Regions from separate parts of the Solibacillus kalamii genome, predicted to be linked through region 2. Evidence: predicted binding sites of a transcription regulator. Region 2 holds the regulator's gene; the other holds the start of a gene.
What was found. The regulator Rex, encoded in region 2, represses fermentation and respiration genes when NADH is low (regulators of the CRP and FNR family bind a similar motif). The targets are predictions, from matches to a motif close to TTGTGAAATATTTCACAA.
Positions count from the first base shown of each region.

Region 1: a site for Rex is predicted at 2,628-2,645, ahead of CBM15_RS07700 (helical membrane plugin domain-containing protein). Genes of this name have one in related genera too.

Region 1 covers NZ_NHNT01000003.1:141,647-149,818, reverse strand. Annotated here, with positions in the region: gene CBM15_RS07715 (MFS transporter) at 1-754, opposite strand, end outside; gene CBM15_RS07710 (winged helix-turn-helix transcriptional regulator) at 865-1,248, shown strand; gene CBM15_RS07705 (aldo/keto reductase) at 1,324-2,163, opposite strand; gene CBM15_RS07700 (helical membrane plugin domain-containing protein) at 2,702-3,130, shown strand; gene CBM15_RS07695 (NAD(P)/FAD-dependent oxidoreductase) at 3,166-4,353, shown strand; gene CBM15_RS07690 (serine protease) at 4,485-5,108, shown strand; gene CBM15_RS07685 (dehydrogenase) at 5,124-6,455, shown strand; gene cbpA (cyclic di-AMP binding protein CbpA) at 6,539-7,180, shown strand; gene CBM15_RS07675 (GIY-YIG nuclease family protein) at 7,336-7,965, shown strand; gene CBM15_RS07670 (hypothetical protein) at 8,082-8,172, shown strand, end outside.
Region 2 covers NZ_NHNT01000018.1:5,859-14,030, reverse strand. Annotated here, with positions in the region: gene CBM15_RS18360 (alpha/beta hydrolase) at 1-4, shown strand, start outside; gene CBM15_RS18355 (S-layer homology domain-containing protein) at 149-1,522, opposite strand; gene groL (chaperonin GroEL) at 1,657-3,288, opposite strand; gene groES (co-chaperone GroES) at 3,405-3,689, opposite strand; gene CBM15_RS18340 (CPBP family intramembrane glutamic endopeptidase) at 3,966-4,694, shown strand; gene tatC (twin-arginine translocase subunit TatC) at 4,785-5,609, opposite strand; gene tatA (twin-arginine translocase TatA/TatE family subunit) at 5,627-5,854, opposite strand; gene CBM15_RS18325 (redox-sensing transcriptional repressor Rex) at 5,933-6,568, opposite strand; gene CBM15_RS18320 (ABC-F family ATP-binding cassette domain-containing protein) at 6,814-8,172, shown strand, end outside.

The DNA.
Region 1 (8,172 bases), on a different contig from region 2:
CAACCAATATTACGACAATCGCATGAGGGGAATAACCCATTTGATTTTCAAGAATAGGGGACACATATGTGTAGACAACAAATACGCCTCCGTAACCCATTGCTGTAATAAATAAAATTAACAGCATACGAAAATTGCTTAATACTTTTCCGATATCACTTAATGAAATCGGGTCACTCTTTGTTAAATTATTTGGTACAAGGAACGCATTGCTGATTAACCCAATTATGCCAATGATGACGATGAAAATGAATGACAGACGCCAATCCGTTACTTGGCCAATGAATGTTCCTAAAGGCACTCCACTAACAGTTGCCAAAGTTAATCCGGAAAACATAAAAGCTATGGCACTTGCCCGTTTGTTAGGTGCCACAACATCAGCAGCAATAACCGCCGCAATCGACATAAATACCCCATGGGCAAATGCCGAAATAATGCGTCCGATCAACAGTAAAGTAAATGTGGGTGCAATCGCTACCCATAAATTACCGACGATAAAAAGAACCATTACGAGCAGAAGCACTTTTTTACGATCAAGCCGGGATGTTAAAACTGTTAAAATGGGTGCTCCGATTGTAACGCCTAATGCATAAATTGATACTGTTAATCCGGCAGTACTTAAAGTAATCCCAAACTCATTTGTGATGAGCGGGAGCAATCCAACACTGATAAATTCTGTGGAACCGATACCAAACGAACTGATTGCTAACGCAAGAAGTGTTAATCTGGCGTTTGGTGTTTTTGATGTAGACATATTAAAAATAACTCCTTTGATTTATTTTATAGGGTATAGTATTATTCATACATACTATAAAAGCATGTACAGTACTTTTAGTTACTTTTGATAATACTGGGGGTTTCAAAATGAAAAAAGTTTATAATATTGGTGTCGAAGCAACACTCGAAGTCATTGGCGGTAAATGGAAACCAGTCATTCTTTGTCACCTCAATCACCATGGTCAAATCCGAACAAATGAATTTCGCCGATTAATTCCCGGCATTTCACAAAAAATGCTGACGTCCCAATTACGCGAACTTGAGCAATGCGGTTTAATTAATCGTAAGGTGTATAACCAAGTACCACCGAAAGTTGAATATTCTTTAACCCCATATGGACACGAGATGGAGCCGGTGCTCAACTTACTTTGTACATGGGGAGAGAAACATATTGAAAAATTAAAAGAGAATGGTGAAGAAGTTCTTCTTATGCAGCGAGATGATGATATTGCTGTGCAAAAACTATCTTAATAAAAATAATGAAAGCCTCAAGTACTAAAATCTTGAGGCTTTTCGTCTCTGCAATTTTCAATTCTTCAATTTAAATTAGAAATCAAAAACTTCCGGATCTGGACCGACACGTTTATCTAAATTCATCGCATTAATTAACTGCATTTCTTCATCTGTGAGACTAAAGTCAAAAATGTCGGCATTTTGCGCCATCCGTTCTTTACGAACTGATTTAGGAATCGTGATTACTCCATTTTCAATATCCCATCGTATAATAACTTGTGAATTTGATTTTCCATACTTTTTAGCAATATTTGCAATTGTCGGATCTTCGAGTAGCCCGCCTTGCATTAATGGAGCCCAAGCTTCCAATTGAATATTGTGTTCTGTGCAAAATGCACGTAATGATTGTTGTTGTAAACGCGGGTGAAACTCTACTTGGTTAATGACTGGTGTTACACGAGCAGTTTTCAATAAAACCTGAAGATGCGAGATATTGAAATTGCAAACCCCGATTGCTCTAATTTTACCCTCTAGGTACAGATCCTCTAAAGCGGTCCAAGATTCGGCAAATTTATTTTGACCCGGCCAGTGAATTAAATATAGATCCAAATAATCCAGCCCTAATTTTTCCAGGCTCTCTTCGTAAGCTGAAACAGTTTCCTCATAATTTAAACCGGCGTTCCAAACTTTAGAAGTGATGAATAAGTCCTCTCTATTTAATCCGGTAGAGGCCAGTGCTAATTTAATGCCCTCGCCAACACCCGCCTCGTTGCCGTAAATAGCAGCTGTATCAATGCTGCGATAACCTAGCTCAATCGCATTTTTAACGATTTCTGCCGTTGTATCGTTTTCTACCTGAAAGACGCCAAGGCCCATTGCCGGCATTTCTACCCCATTATTTAATTTGATTGTATCCTGTAAACTAGTAATCATTTATTGATCCTCCAATTGAATAAGTATTTTGTTGCTTTTTTATTATGGATCCACTCGAAAATTAAAAAAAGTACGCACTTTTTCGTTTCATAGCAACGTGGAGGTTCCTATTGAGTCAAATCAACAGTTTAAAGAGAAAGTTTTTTTAGAAAAATAACAGGGTGGGAAATAGAGGAGGGGGGTGAAACACTTTTACTAGGTATGAATTTTTATTTTCCCTCATTTACAGTAATTAAATAACCTTTAATAATGATGAAAAGTAACTTTTTTAATACTTTTAATATTGAAAATAATGAAGGGGATTTTTAATATAAAATACACAAAATTAAGCTAAATACATAAAAATTAAATTTTTTTAAATAATAAAATTACAGAATATTCTTGAATTAAGTTTTTCGGTCGTTTATTTCCGTTTTCTAATTGTAACAAACGAATCTTTGTGCTATCGTTGCTTATTGAATGGTATATGAAAGTTTTTACAATCGGGTATGAAATTTTCGAAAAAAATAATATTAAGTGATGGCAAAGGAGAGTTATTATGTCAGAAATGAATAATCAGCAGGTAGAAAAAGTGGCTGTTACACAAGAGCAATTAGATGTTTTAGATCAGTTACTAAAGCCAGAGGTACAAGCTTCATTAACTACTTTAGTAGATAACTTACCAAAATTGGCTGAGATGACTACATTATTAACAAAAACTTATGATTTTGCGACTAGTGTTGCTACAGACGAAACATTAAAAAATGATACAGTTGCGGCTGTAACAGAAATGGCTAGCCCAGTTGTTGGTACTGCAAAATCATTGGCACAGACAGCGATTGAAGCGAAAGACCGTGCTGAAGTCAGCAATGAAACAGTAGGTGTATTCGGCTTATTAAAAATGTTAAAAGACCCACAAGTTCAAGGGGCATTACGTTTTGCTAATGCATTTTTACAAGTAGCATCTGAACGTAAACAAATGAAATAATTTGTATAATCTAATTTTATTGGAGGATTTTTAATATGGTAACTAAAGAAATCGTTATTTTAGGTGCTGGATTTGCTGGTGTATTAGCAGCACAAACAGCTCGTAAATATTTAAATAAAGACGAAGCGCGTATTACAGTTGTAAACCAATTCCCAACACATCAAATCATTACTGAATTACACCGTTTAGCTGGCGGTACAATTGCTGAAGGTGCTGTATCATTACCACTTGAAAAGATTTTCAAAGGTTATGACATCAACTTGGAAATCGCAAAAGTAAACAGCTTTAACGTTGAAAGCAAAAATGTAGTACTTTCAAACGGCAAAACATTACAATACGATACATTAGTTGTTGCTCTAGGTAGCCAAACTGGTTTCTTCGGAATCCCAGGTTTAGAGGAAAACTCTTTCGTATTAAAATCAGTAGATGAAGCAAATGCAATTCGCGAGCATATTGAAGCACGCATTAAAGCATATGCAACAACAAAAGACGAAGCAGATGCTACAATCGTTATCGGCGGTGGCGGTTTAACAGGCGTTGAGCTTGTTGGTGAAATCGTAGACCACTTCCCTAAAGTTGCTGCGAAATACGGTGTTAAATTTGAAGACCTTAAAATCAAACTAGTTGAAGCAGGTCCAAAAATCTTGCCAGTATTCCCGGAAAACTTAATCGATCGTGCAACTAAGTCATTATCGAAGCGCGGTGTAGAATTCATTACATCAACACCTGTTACTGGCGTAGAAGGCAATGTCATTCAATTAAAAGACCGTGAGCCAATCGTTGCAAACACATTAGTATGGACAGGCGGAGTTGCTCCGCTTCCATTAGTCGCTGAATCTGGTTTAGCTGCAGATCGCGGTAAAGCAACAATCAATGACTTCTTGCAATCTACTTCACATCCTGAAGTATTTGTTATTGGTGATGCATCAGCACATATTCCAAACCCAGGTGACCGCCCAACTTATGCGCCAACTGCTCAAGTAGCATGGCAGCAAGGTGAAACTGCAGGTTACAACATTTTTGCACAAATTAAAGGTGCCGACTTAAAAGAATTCAAATTTACTAACTCAGGTACTTTAGGTTCTTTAGGTCGTAAAGATGGTATTGCTACAGTTGGGGCAAACAACACTCAATTAGTAGGTTTACCAGCTTCATTAATGAAAGAAGCTTCAAATATCCGCTATATGACTCATATTAAAGCGTTATTTGGCCTAGCATATTAATTCATATTAATTAGTTTAGACATGCCCGAAAGTCACTTTCTTTCGGGTATGTCTTTTTATTTTACAAAATACAACAAAATTTAACAAATAACTATTATAATGGTAGTAAAGGTTGTAAATGAGGTGTGGAGATGAAGGATTTTGATACATCGAATTCGTTATTTATATTAACTGAGCAACAGGTGGAACAATTTAAACAGCTTGAGCATTTTGAATACTTTTTCCATTTAATCCGCCATGACTTTACACACTTATCTTTTGCAAAAGACAGTGTAAGTGATGTTTGGATTTACTTTTATTTTGAGGAAGAGCCGGTCATCAATTCCGAGTATGCCCTCATTTTTTTGTTGCGAAATTTTATATTGAATGAGATCCTTGTCAGTTCGAAATTAAAACGACTGAAAAAAACAACGGTTGGATCTTATATGAATGCTTTAATGGCTTCGGTAATGACAGTCAATTTATTTTTGGATCTTTTGCGTGATGTACTCGAATCATTATCAAAAGAACAATATGATTTATATATGAAATTTGAAAACAGCTCAAAGCAATTATTTAATGATCGCTTCTATGAATACGAGCATTATCCAAAAAAACTCGTCCAAATCGAAACGATAATAATAAAAGATCTGCGCCAGTATTTAGAGGAGAATGCAGCAATATATAATAATTTTAAACAGAAAGTCATTCGTTTTATGGACCAATTTTCAATTATTAAAAGAGAACTTTACGAGCCATTATCTTTGGAAAAATAGGAGGTGTATATAACGATGGGGGAGCAACTTAAAACATTGCAGCTTGACCATTATCGATCACAAACATTTACATCATTGGATGCACATTATGAGGCGTATAGAGTAATGTTCAAATTATTACTAGAAGAGGGGAACTTTGAAAAGATGAGTGACTTTCTACGTTTTGATAGTGAACCTTTTGTTTTAGCTAATAGCAATCTGAAGATTTTACAACTGTTGTTGGATCAGGAAGAGCATTTTAAAGAAAATCTTAAGGAGTGCTTAGCTCAACTCTATATAATTATTGGACACTGCTATTTTTTCAGTATTGAATTTGTTCAGGCAAAAAAATATTACAGACTTGCGAGCAGCCTGGCATTGGAAGAAGAAAATTATGCATTGCTGTCACTTGCGATGCATAATTATTTTGCAACCCAAATGGACCAATTACCGAAAGAAATCTTTTGGGATATCAGCAAAATACCTGCTGTCTTTTTAAAGATGGGGAAGCCGGAAGATGATCGGTTCTTGCTTGTCCGTTTTATAACACATATTGAAATGTCATTGCAGCTTGGAAAAGTAGATTATGCGGAGAAATTATTTAATGATTATTTTAAAGAGTATCCATTTGAAAAGTTTTCCCGAATCGATCTCCATGTGCGTGTCCTGAGAGGTAAAATTCTATTTGAAAATGGCCGATATGAATGTGCAATTGAAGTAATGCATAAAGTTCTCCTGCTTTCCATGAAAGCGAATAGCCATAAGGACTTAGTGCAGGAATGCTATAAATATATTACCCGTTCCTACAAGCTGATTAATGAAGAAATCCTCTTAAAAAAGATGGAGCAGTACCAGTCACGTTTTTACCGTAAAATTGAAACCGATAAACGCTATATGGAAAAATATATTAAAACATCCACGACGAACGATTTTGAACTGGATAAAAGCTTTATATCGCCATTACAACAGTTTCATCTCACGGGTACATACCTATTGAACTCAGTGAAAGATGAGGGGTATACGCTCGTTCTAGTTGATTGTAAAGTGGTGGCGACTGAAAAAGAGAAGTTGAATGAAATTATTCATTTAATCAATGAAGAAATGATGAGAGTGATGAAAGATGTCATCATCACGAGTACCCGCCTTGATGAATCGACAATCGGCTATATTATTCAGCTGTCTGAAAACTGTACCGATACACTATGTGCAAAGGTTTTCTATAAAATCCGTGAATATTATCCGAAAAACAGCAGTGAACTGGAGGCCATCTATTTTGCCTCAGTAAATAATAAAGAAAATGGTTTAACTAGCTATCAAAAATGCCTGGATTTAGCGTATGCGTATATTTATTATGAAATTTACAAATAGGAAATACGAAATATTCTAAAAATTGCTTTCGTATTTGAATCACTACCCTTAAAATAAGAGTAGTACATCAAGGAGGTAATGCCATGTTAGTTAAACAAAGGTATGTAAAGAAAAAAGATGTAAGCTATGTAAAAGAGACGGATCCGATCAAAGACGTGCTCGGTCAGTTAAATGATAACGGCTACAGATGCATCCCGGTATTGGATGAAGCAGGTGAAAAATTCGTCGGAAATATTTATAAAATTGAAGTGCTCGAATATAAATTAAAGGAAGGCGATATGAAAGCTCCGGTAAAAGCACTGACTGAAGAAGCAGATGCATTCGTCCACGAAAACAGTTCTTTTTTTGAAGTATTCCATTCGATTAAACAGTTGCCTTATTTGGCGGTTGTTGATACAAAAGGGAACTTTGCCGGCATTTTACCTCATTCTAAAGTATTTGAGCTATTGGAAGAGGCGTGGGGTTACCGAACAGGGAGCTGTGCCATTACAATTGCATTACCAGATACGGACGGAATTTTAATAAGAGTTCTGACGGCGGTCAAAAAGGTGTGGCCTCTGCACTGTGTGTTCTCGCTTGATGATGACACGACCTATTTACGTCGAGTAGTTATTACTCTGGAAAAAGGCGCGAAACAATCGACAGTGGACGAGCTAGAAGCCGCCATCTTAAAACAAGGGGCACGCATTATTGATTTGGAAGTATTTGATAAAGTAAATTTTTAATAGTAAAGCGTTTCGTTCAATAGAGCGAATCGCTTTTTTTTGCAAGCAAGCAATGTTTAATTGTGTACTAATACAGAATTTGAAAAATAAAGAGGGTTTTAATCTTTTATATCGAAATTGTTGTAAAAAGGGGATTTATTGAAAGGAGAATATTAATGTTTATCCAAATAAATGAAGAAAAAATAGAATTCACTAAAGTAGAGATAGTTGTACTAGAACAGGGTATTGCCGACTTATTTGAGAGTTTTGATAAAAAAACGTTGGGCGAGCTTACGAAACAAAAGAAATACGAGCATTTAAAAGACTGTGTAAACAAACAGAATTATTTATTGGATATGCCAGCAGGGGCTGCATTAAAATCTCTGAAAGATGAAGGCAACCCTATTTACAGACAGTTTTTAAATAATTACGGTGACTTGGTTTACTCGCGCTTTATTGTCAGTGGAGATGAGAATTTATTGAAACAGCGAGGCATTTATACGATTATTGCAAACAATGAACTGAAGTTTTGTGGTGTTTGCGCAAGAACATTTAAAGAGCGTTTTAATCAGCATATTGGCAGCATATATGCAAAAGGTTGCTATCGGGATGGAACGTCTACACATTGTCATGTAAACGCAAAGATAACACAGCTTTTGCCGACGAGCGATGTGCATTTTGCAATATATCCAATGGGAAATGAAAAAGCAATGAATAAACTGAAAAATGCAATTGTGAAACGCTTCGAACCTGAATGGAATTTACGGTCCAACAGAGAAATTTTCGAATTATCTTCATCATTTTAAAAAACTCTGCCTTAATCTTAAGAGATAAAGGCAGAATTTTTCTATTTACTATATTTTCCCGGTTTCATTTTCGACAAAAAGCGGGAATAGTAAGTGAAAAAAGTAGGTGATTTATCATGCAGGCAGCATTAAAACATTACAGGCAAACACACAGTGAATATTTATGGCTGCATATTTTGGCAGCTGTCGTATTAGTATTTACATCCG
Region 2 (8,172 bases):
ATAATTATTACCACTTTAGCTGATAATTGACATTGTGTCCCCTTGCAAAAATCCCCGTTTTTGCAATGATATAGACGAGTTTGCTTTTGTTTACTCGTCAGCAAAAAACGAGCGTTAAATGGATCCCCGTCCATTTAACGCTTGTTTTTTATTGTTTATTTATTGCCAGCACTAAAATTTTCGCTATTTGAGCACGTGTGACATTGCCTTTAGGTGAAAATGTTGTAGCACTTGTTCCCTGCACTACGCCCGTATCATATAAAAAAGTAATCGCTAACTGTGCTTCACGATCATAGTTCGCTATATCTTGGAAAGGCGCCAGTTTTGCCGGTTCGTATTGATGCCCAGCTTGAACAGTTGATAGACGCATTAAAATTAATGCTAACTGTGAACGTGTAATTTTGCCCTGCGGATTAAAAATCCCGTTGTTTTCTTTAATTAGCCCCGCTTCATATGCAGCGGCAATCCCATTTTGAGTTTGCTGTGCATAATGACTAATATCATTAAAAGGTGCTTTATTTTTTGCAGTTAATCCAAAAGCCTGTGAAATGACAGATATTACTTGAGCACGCGTCATATTAGCATTCGGCTGGAATGTACCATCCTCATACCCATTCATAATACCCTTTGCATAGACAACATCAATATAATCTTTGCCCCAATGGTTTTGAATATCAGTAAATGGCGCTTTTGCAATCTCGCTATCCGTTGTATCTTCTTCTGTTTCTTTGAACAAAGCATTCAAATAATCCTTCATCATCGCATCCGCAACGACTTGATAACCTGCTTCACTTAAATGAATATTTTTAGGGTTCGGTAAATACGTTTTTGCGTCCGTTGCAATCTGTGCTGCCACTTCAGTAAATATACCCCCATTATCTTCTACAATACGCTTCATTGAATTATTCAAATTCGTTACTAGCATGTTTAGCTGTTTCTGAATTGCCGGATCTTCAATATAAGGAAACGGATTGTAAAGTCCCATGACGATCATATCAACTTCAGGATTAATTTTATAAATGCCGTCGAAAATCTTTTTATAGTTTACCGCTACATCCTGAATGCTCTTAATAACACCTGCTGTATCAAAACTAAACTCACCCGTTTCAGAGCGATTTACATTCTTTAAAATATCATTTGCTCCAACACTTAATGTAATCAGGTCTGCCTGATGAATCGCTTCCTGGATTGCTACTGATTTTTGCGAAACACCATTTAAATCGTAAATAGGTTTAGTGACATTTTCTTCAATACCCTTTAAAACGTCGACTGTTGTATAACCTGGATAAGAAAAACCTTTATTGAATACAATCTGGCTTTTCTGATCTTGGTACTGTTTAGCAAGTAAGTCTGCATAACCAAAACCAATTTCACCGTTTTCATTCATTCCCGCTGCCAGTGAGTCACCAAGCGCTACATAATGAAACGACTTACTTTCATCTTCTGCCTGCACTATATTTGTGAATGGTAAAACGAGTTGTAAAACGAGCACAAGTGCAAGTAAAACCGAAAACTTTTTCATCCAATTCCCCCTTATTTTGGAACATTTCTACATTATAATTTATCAATTATTAAAATACAAAACAATAAAAAATCGATTGCTTTGCAAAGAACAAAACAATCGATTTTTATAAATATGTCGGATTCTTATTGGAATTACATCATTCCTGGCATACCCATGCCACCCATGTCCGGCATACCGCTGCCTGCTGGTTCTGGAATATCTGCAACTACTGCTTCTGTTGTTAAGAATAGAGAAGCTACTGACGCTGCATTTTGTAATGCTGAACGTGTCACTTTCGCTGGGTCAACTACGCCTGCATCAACCATGTTTACCCACTCGCCTGTTGCCGCATTGAAGCCAATACCTACTTCTTCACGTTTTAAACGGTCAACGATAATTGAACCTTCTAAACCAGCGTTTTCAGCAATTTGACGAACTGGTTCTTCTAAAGCACGTAAAATAATACGTACACCTGTTGCTACATCGCCTTCTACTTGATCCAATACTCTTTCAACTGCCGCATAAACATTTAGAAGTGCTGTACCACCACCTGATACGATACCTTCTTCTACTGCTGCACGAGTTGAGTTCAATGCGTCTTCAATACGTAATTTGCGCTCTTTTAATTCTGTTTCTGTTGCAGCACCAACTTTAATAACTGCAACACCGCCAGCTAATTTTGCTAAGCGCTCTTGTAATTTTTCTTTATCAAATTCAGAAGTTGTTTCAGCAAGTTGTGCACGGATTTGGTTTACACGACCAGCTACTGCATCAGTGTTACCAGCACCTTCAACGATTGTTGTGTTATCTTTTGATACGATAACTTTAGCAGCACGACCTAAAGTTGATAAATCAGCTGATTTTAAATCTAAGCCAAGATCTTGTGTAATTACTTGACCCCCAGTTAATACTGCAATATCCTCTAACATTGCTTTACGACGGTCACCGAAGCCTGGAGCTTTTACTGCTACAGCATTGAATGTACCACGTAATTTATTTACTACCAATGTTGCAAGTGCTTCACCTTCAACATCTTCAGCAATAATTAAAATTGGACGACCTTGTTGAACCACTTGTTCTAATACTGGTAAAATCTCCTGAATGTTTGAGATTTTTTTGTCTGTAATTAAAACGAATGGATTATCAAGTACTGCTTCCATTTTATCCGTATCTGTTACCATATAGTGTGATGCATAACCACGGTCAAATTGCATACCTTCTACTACATCTAATTCTGTTGTAAAACCTTTTGATTCTTCAATTGTAATAACGCCGTCGTTTCCTACGCGCTCCATCGCATCCGCAATGTATTGACCGATTTCTTCATCAGCCGAAGAAATTGCCGCTACTTGTGCGATAGATTCTTTATTTTCAACTGGACGTGCAATTGCCTGAAGCTCTGTTAATGCAGCAGCAACCGCTTTATCCATACCTTTACGAATACCTACTGGGTTAGCACCAGCTGTTACGTTTTTAAGTCCTTCACGAATCATAGCTTGTGCCAGTACTGTTGCAGTTGTTGTACCATCACCTGCGATTTCATTCGTCTTAGAAGCTACTTCCGCTACTAATTTTGCCCCCATATTTTCATATGCGTTTTCTAACTCAATTTCTTTTGCGATGGATACACCGTCATTTGTAATAAGGGGAGAACCGAATTTTTTCTCTAAAACAACGTTACGTCCTTTAGGTCCTAAAGTTACTTTTACAGCGTTAGCTAATTTATCTACACCAGATGCCATTAATGAACGTGCTTCTTCTGAAAACTTAATATCTTTTGCCATAATTCATTTTCCTCCTAAATTTTACGATCTATTTTTTTGATTTATTGTTTATGAAGATGTGCAGCTAGCAATGCTTAGTATGTATAACTAGCTGCAATTTTCTTTTGATTTTGTAATTATCCGACAATTGCAAGTACATCGCTCTCACGCAGGATTAAATATTCTACGCCGTCGTACTTCACTTCCGTACCAGAGAATTTAGAGAAGATAATTTCGTCGCCTTCTTTTACGTCAAGCTCAAGACGAGTGCCGTTGTCAAGAACACGACCTGTACCTACTGCCACTACTTTACCAGTTTGTGGTTTTTCTTTTGCTGAGTCGGGTAAAACAATACCAAATGCAGTTTTTTCCTCTACCTCAACAAGTTCGATAATGATGCGATCTCCTAATGGTCTTAACAATTGAAACAACCTCCTAAGAAATTTTCTATTTTTAGCACTCTCATTTGTCGAGTGCTAACACATTTATTAGTTTAATGAATTCCATATTTTTTTGCAAGTATGTGCACTAAAAAATTTTGATTTATTGGCAAATTCCTCTACAATAATGTTAAATGTATAACAGTGGGCTATCATAATAGCCCATATTAAACTCTATAATAGAAGGTACAGCATTCCACATACTTTTTTGGGATGTGTAATTCTACTAGTCAGTAAGAGAAAGAAGGTTTTTCATCCGTGACTTCCCGTTCATCAGATAAGTTCAAAACGCAGAAGACCGCATTTTATGTGTTAATAACTTATATCATCTGTCAGTTATCAGTCTTATTACTTATATTCATCCCAGGCTTAAAAGATTCCCTTTTACAACTATTTTCTGGTATGTCTGAGCAGGATCAACTTATAAAATTATCTGCTTGGTGGTCAACTATTTCATTTGCGGTTGCCTTTATTGTGAGTTTTATATTAATCTCCCGCAATAAGCAATTTTGGGATGTATTTAAAGGGGAAAAGGCATCAATTGGTGCTTCTATTGGATGGGGTATCATCGGTTTCTTCCTTGTCTTTTTAGGGCAGACAATCGGCGCATACATTGAACTTGCTTTAGGAATTGATATGGGATCGGAAAATACCGAAGCCATTATGAGTGTCACAAAGGTGGCGCCGGTTATGATCATTGCGACTGTCTTATTAGGACCAATCTTGGAAGAGCTTGTATTCCGTCGTGTAATTTTCGGTTCAATTATACAAAACTATAATTTCTGGATTGCGAGCATTATTAGTGCAATTGTATTTGCTGCGATTCATATGGATTTTACGCATATTTTACTGTATACAATTTGCGGTATGATCTTCGCATTTTTATATCATAAAACAAAGCGCCTTCTCACACCGATTATCGCGCATATTTTATTAAATGGTTTCGTCACATTTATCCAAATGAATGCCGATAAGTTTCAAATATAACTTTTACCCGCTATTTTACATAGCGGGTTTTTTATATAACCTTCTTTAAAGGAAATAAAAAAAACGCTACCAAATTCGATAGCGTTACCATTAACTGTTATTCATCTGCTCCATTTGCCGACGCTGCATTTCGAGTAGCTCTTCTACCTGCAGCTCACGCCCTCGTTCCTCTTCTGCTAAAATCCGCTCTTTTTCAGCCACTTCATATTTTCGATAACCAAGACGTGCAATGACAATACTTACTTCATATAAAATAAATAGTGGTATTGCAATAATGATATTCGATACTAAATCAGGCGGCGCCAGCAATACCGAAATCACGATTAATACAAAATACGCATATTTTCGGAATTTCACCATGAGTTTCGGGTTAATAATTCCGAGACGTGAAAGAAACAGCGTTAAAACAGGCAATTGAAATAGCACCGCAAAAGGCACTATTAACTTAATTAAAAATGAGAAGAATTCATTAATACCGATTGTTTGCGTAATATTCAAATCATTGGATAATTCCGTCATAAAGCGCATAATAAATGGAAATAACACAAAATAAGCAAAGGCTATTCCCCCTATACACAGCGCAAAAGCATACGGAATATATTTCAATGTTGCCTTACGTTCAGCCTCATGCAAACCAGGTGTTATAAAAGCCCATAGCTGGTATAGCAGTATTGGCGATACAATAACGGCAGCTACAATAAATGTGACTTGTAAATACACGGTTAAAGGATCTGCCGGACTAAATGCATTCATCGAAAAACTGGCAGCTAAATCGCTGCGTTGAATGTATCGAATAAGCGGTTTCGCCGTATAGAATCCGACGAAAAGAGCCATCACGAAGAAAATCGCCACAAAAAATAAGCGTTTTCTAAGCTCTTCCATATGTTCAACTACGGTTAATTCTCTTGAATTCATAGCAATACATCCTTATTTTACTTAACTTCGTTTTTTTCGTTCTCTTTATGTTCAATCACTTTTTTCTTTGTATCGAAATCGTCGTCGTCGTCCGTCAAGCCTTTCGTAGCGCTACGGAATTCACGTAAAGTTGTCCCCATTGCACGACCTAATGATGGCAATTTTTTGGGACCGAATATTAGCAAAGCAATCAGTCCAATGATTATTAGGCTCACAGGTGTAATCGCATTTAAATGTACAATCACTATAGCCACCTCCTCTATTATTATGTATATTTTACATTAATTAACTAGAATTTGCTATTTATAGTAATGAACATTTTGTTACTTACCTGAGTTTCGTACTAAATACGTAAGTGCCTGTAATTCTACCGATAGATCGATGTTCATCACTTTAATCGTGTCAGGAACAGATAATCGTACTGGTGTGAAATTTAATATACCTTTTGCATTTATTTTAACGAGTCGGTCTGTCATCATTTGTGCTGAGCGGGAAGATACCGTCAATATTGCTAACTCCGCGCCAAATTCCTCATACATTTCCTCCAAACGATCTGGATGGAATACTGGAATATCACTTATCGTCGTTCCTTCCATCGGTGCTTTCGAATCAAATGCAACAACGATACGCGTGTTGTGATTTTTTTGGAAGTTATACTTTAATAAGCCATTCCCCAGATTCCCGACTCCTATTAATGCAACATTCATTACCTCGTCCTGGTCTAAAGTTTGTCGGAAAAACTCCAGTAAGTACTGGACATCATATCCATACCCCTTTTTACCGAGTGCCCCAAAGTAAGAAAAGTCACGTCGAATCGTAGCAGAATCTATTTTCATCGCATCACTTAATTCCTGTGAAGAAATACGCTTTTTACCTTCAGTTGCGAAGTTTTTCAAAAATCGATAATAAAGAGGAAGTCTTTTTGTTGTTGCTTGTGGAATTTTTACTTCTTGTTTCACACATTCTCCTCCTATGTACATTTGGAAATCTTTTTCAAATAATGCCTCTGTATAACGTGTCAAGATGACCTACACGATTTGATCAAGTAGTTGTCGCCAAGCGATATGACACGCTTAACATAAACCCCACTCTTTGTGCAGAAGCAAGTTAATCTTACTAAACAAGGAGCGACAAGTAAAGTATCCATCGTTGCGTACAATGTTCCCATCCATTAAACTAAATAGGAGAAACTGAGGTGTAAACAATGATTGTCTTACAAGTAAATCAATTATATAAATCCTTTATTACAGATGAAATATTAAGCGGTGTAAAATTAGAAGTGCAGCACCGTGATCGTGTGGCATTAGTAGGGCGAAACGGTGCCGGCAAGTCCACATTATTAAAAATAATTGCCGGACAAATGAGCTACGACTCTGGTGAAATTATTATTCCAAAAGATATTCAAGTCGGCTATTTGGAGCAGCATGCAGGCATCGACTCTGAACTTTCAATTTGGGACGAAATGATGACAATTTTCGCAAACTTGCAAAACCAGGAACAAACGCTGCGTCAACTTGAACAGCAAATGGCCGATCCTGCCATTTATGAAGATAGCGAACAATATGCACGTATCATGGCAGAGTATGACCAGTTGCAGCATGATTTCAAAGATGCAGGCGGTTATCAGTATGAAGCCGATACCCGTTCTGTTTTGCATGGTATGCAATTTTTCCCTGAAGATTATCAAAAGCCGATTCGTTCTCTATCCGGGGGACAACGGACACGACTGGCCCTCGCAAAGCTTCTTTTGTCAAAGCCCGACCTCCTTATTTTAGATGAACCGACCAACCATCTTGATATTGAAACACTGTCATGGCTGGAAGGCTATTTAAAAGGTTATGATGGAGCTATTTTAATCGTCTCGCATGACCGTTATTTCCTAGATCAGGTCGTGTCGATCGTTTATGAAGTATCCAGAACAAAAGTGTCGAAATATGCAGGGAACTACAGTGCTTATCTAGATGAAAAGGCAAAGAACTATGAACGTGATTTAAAAATGTATGAACGTCAAATGGATGAAAAAGCCAAGCTCGAAACTTTTATTCAAAAAAACCTTGCCCGGGCTTCAACTACAAAGATGGCACAGTCACGTCGCAAAGTTTTGGAAAAGACTAGTTGGATGGAATCTCCTGATGGCGATGAAAAAAGTGCCAACTTCGGCTTTACTATTGAGCGCCAAAGCGGAAATGATGTACTGTCGGTGGATAATTTAACAATTGGGTTCACGAAAAAGGCGATTTCCGAAAATATTGGAATGCGTGTCTTTAGAGAAGACCGTATTGCACTTGTCGGTCCAAACGGTGTTGGGAAATCTACTTTATTGAAAACAATCGTTCAAGATATCGAGGCACTTGCCGGAGATATCCGTTACGGTACGAATGTGCAAATTGGCTACTATGACCAGGAACAGGCGAAACTTCATTCAAATAAATCTGTTCTTAATGAACTTTGGGATGAATGGCCGTTATTAAATGAAAAGGATATCCGCAACATCTTAGGCCGCTTCCTTTTTAGCGGGGATGATGTGTCAAAATCAGTGAACTCCCTATCTGGTGGAGAAAAA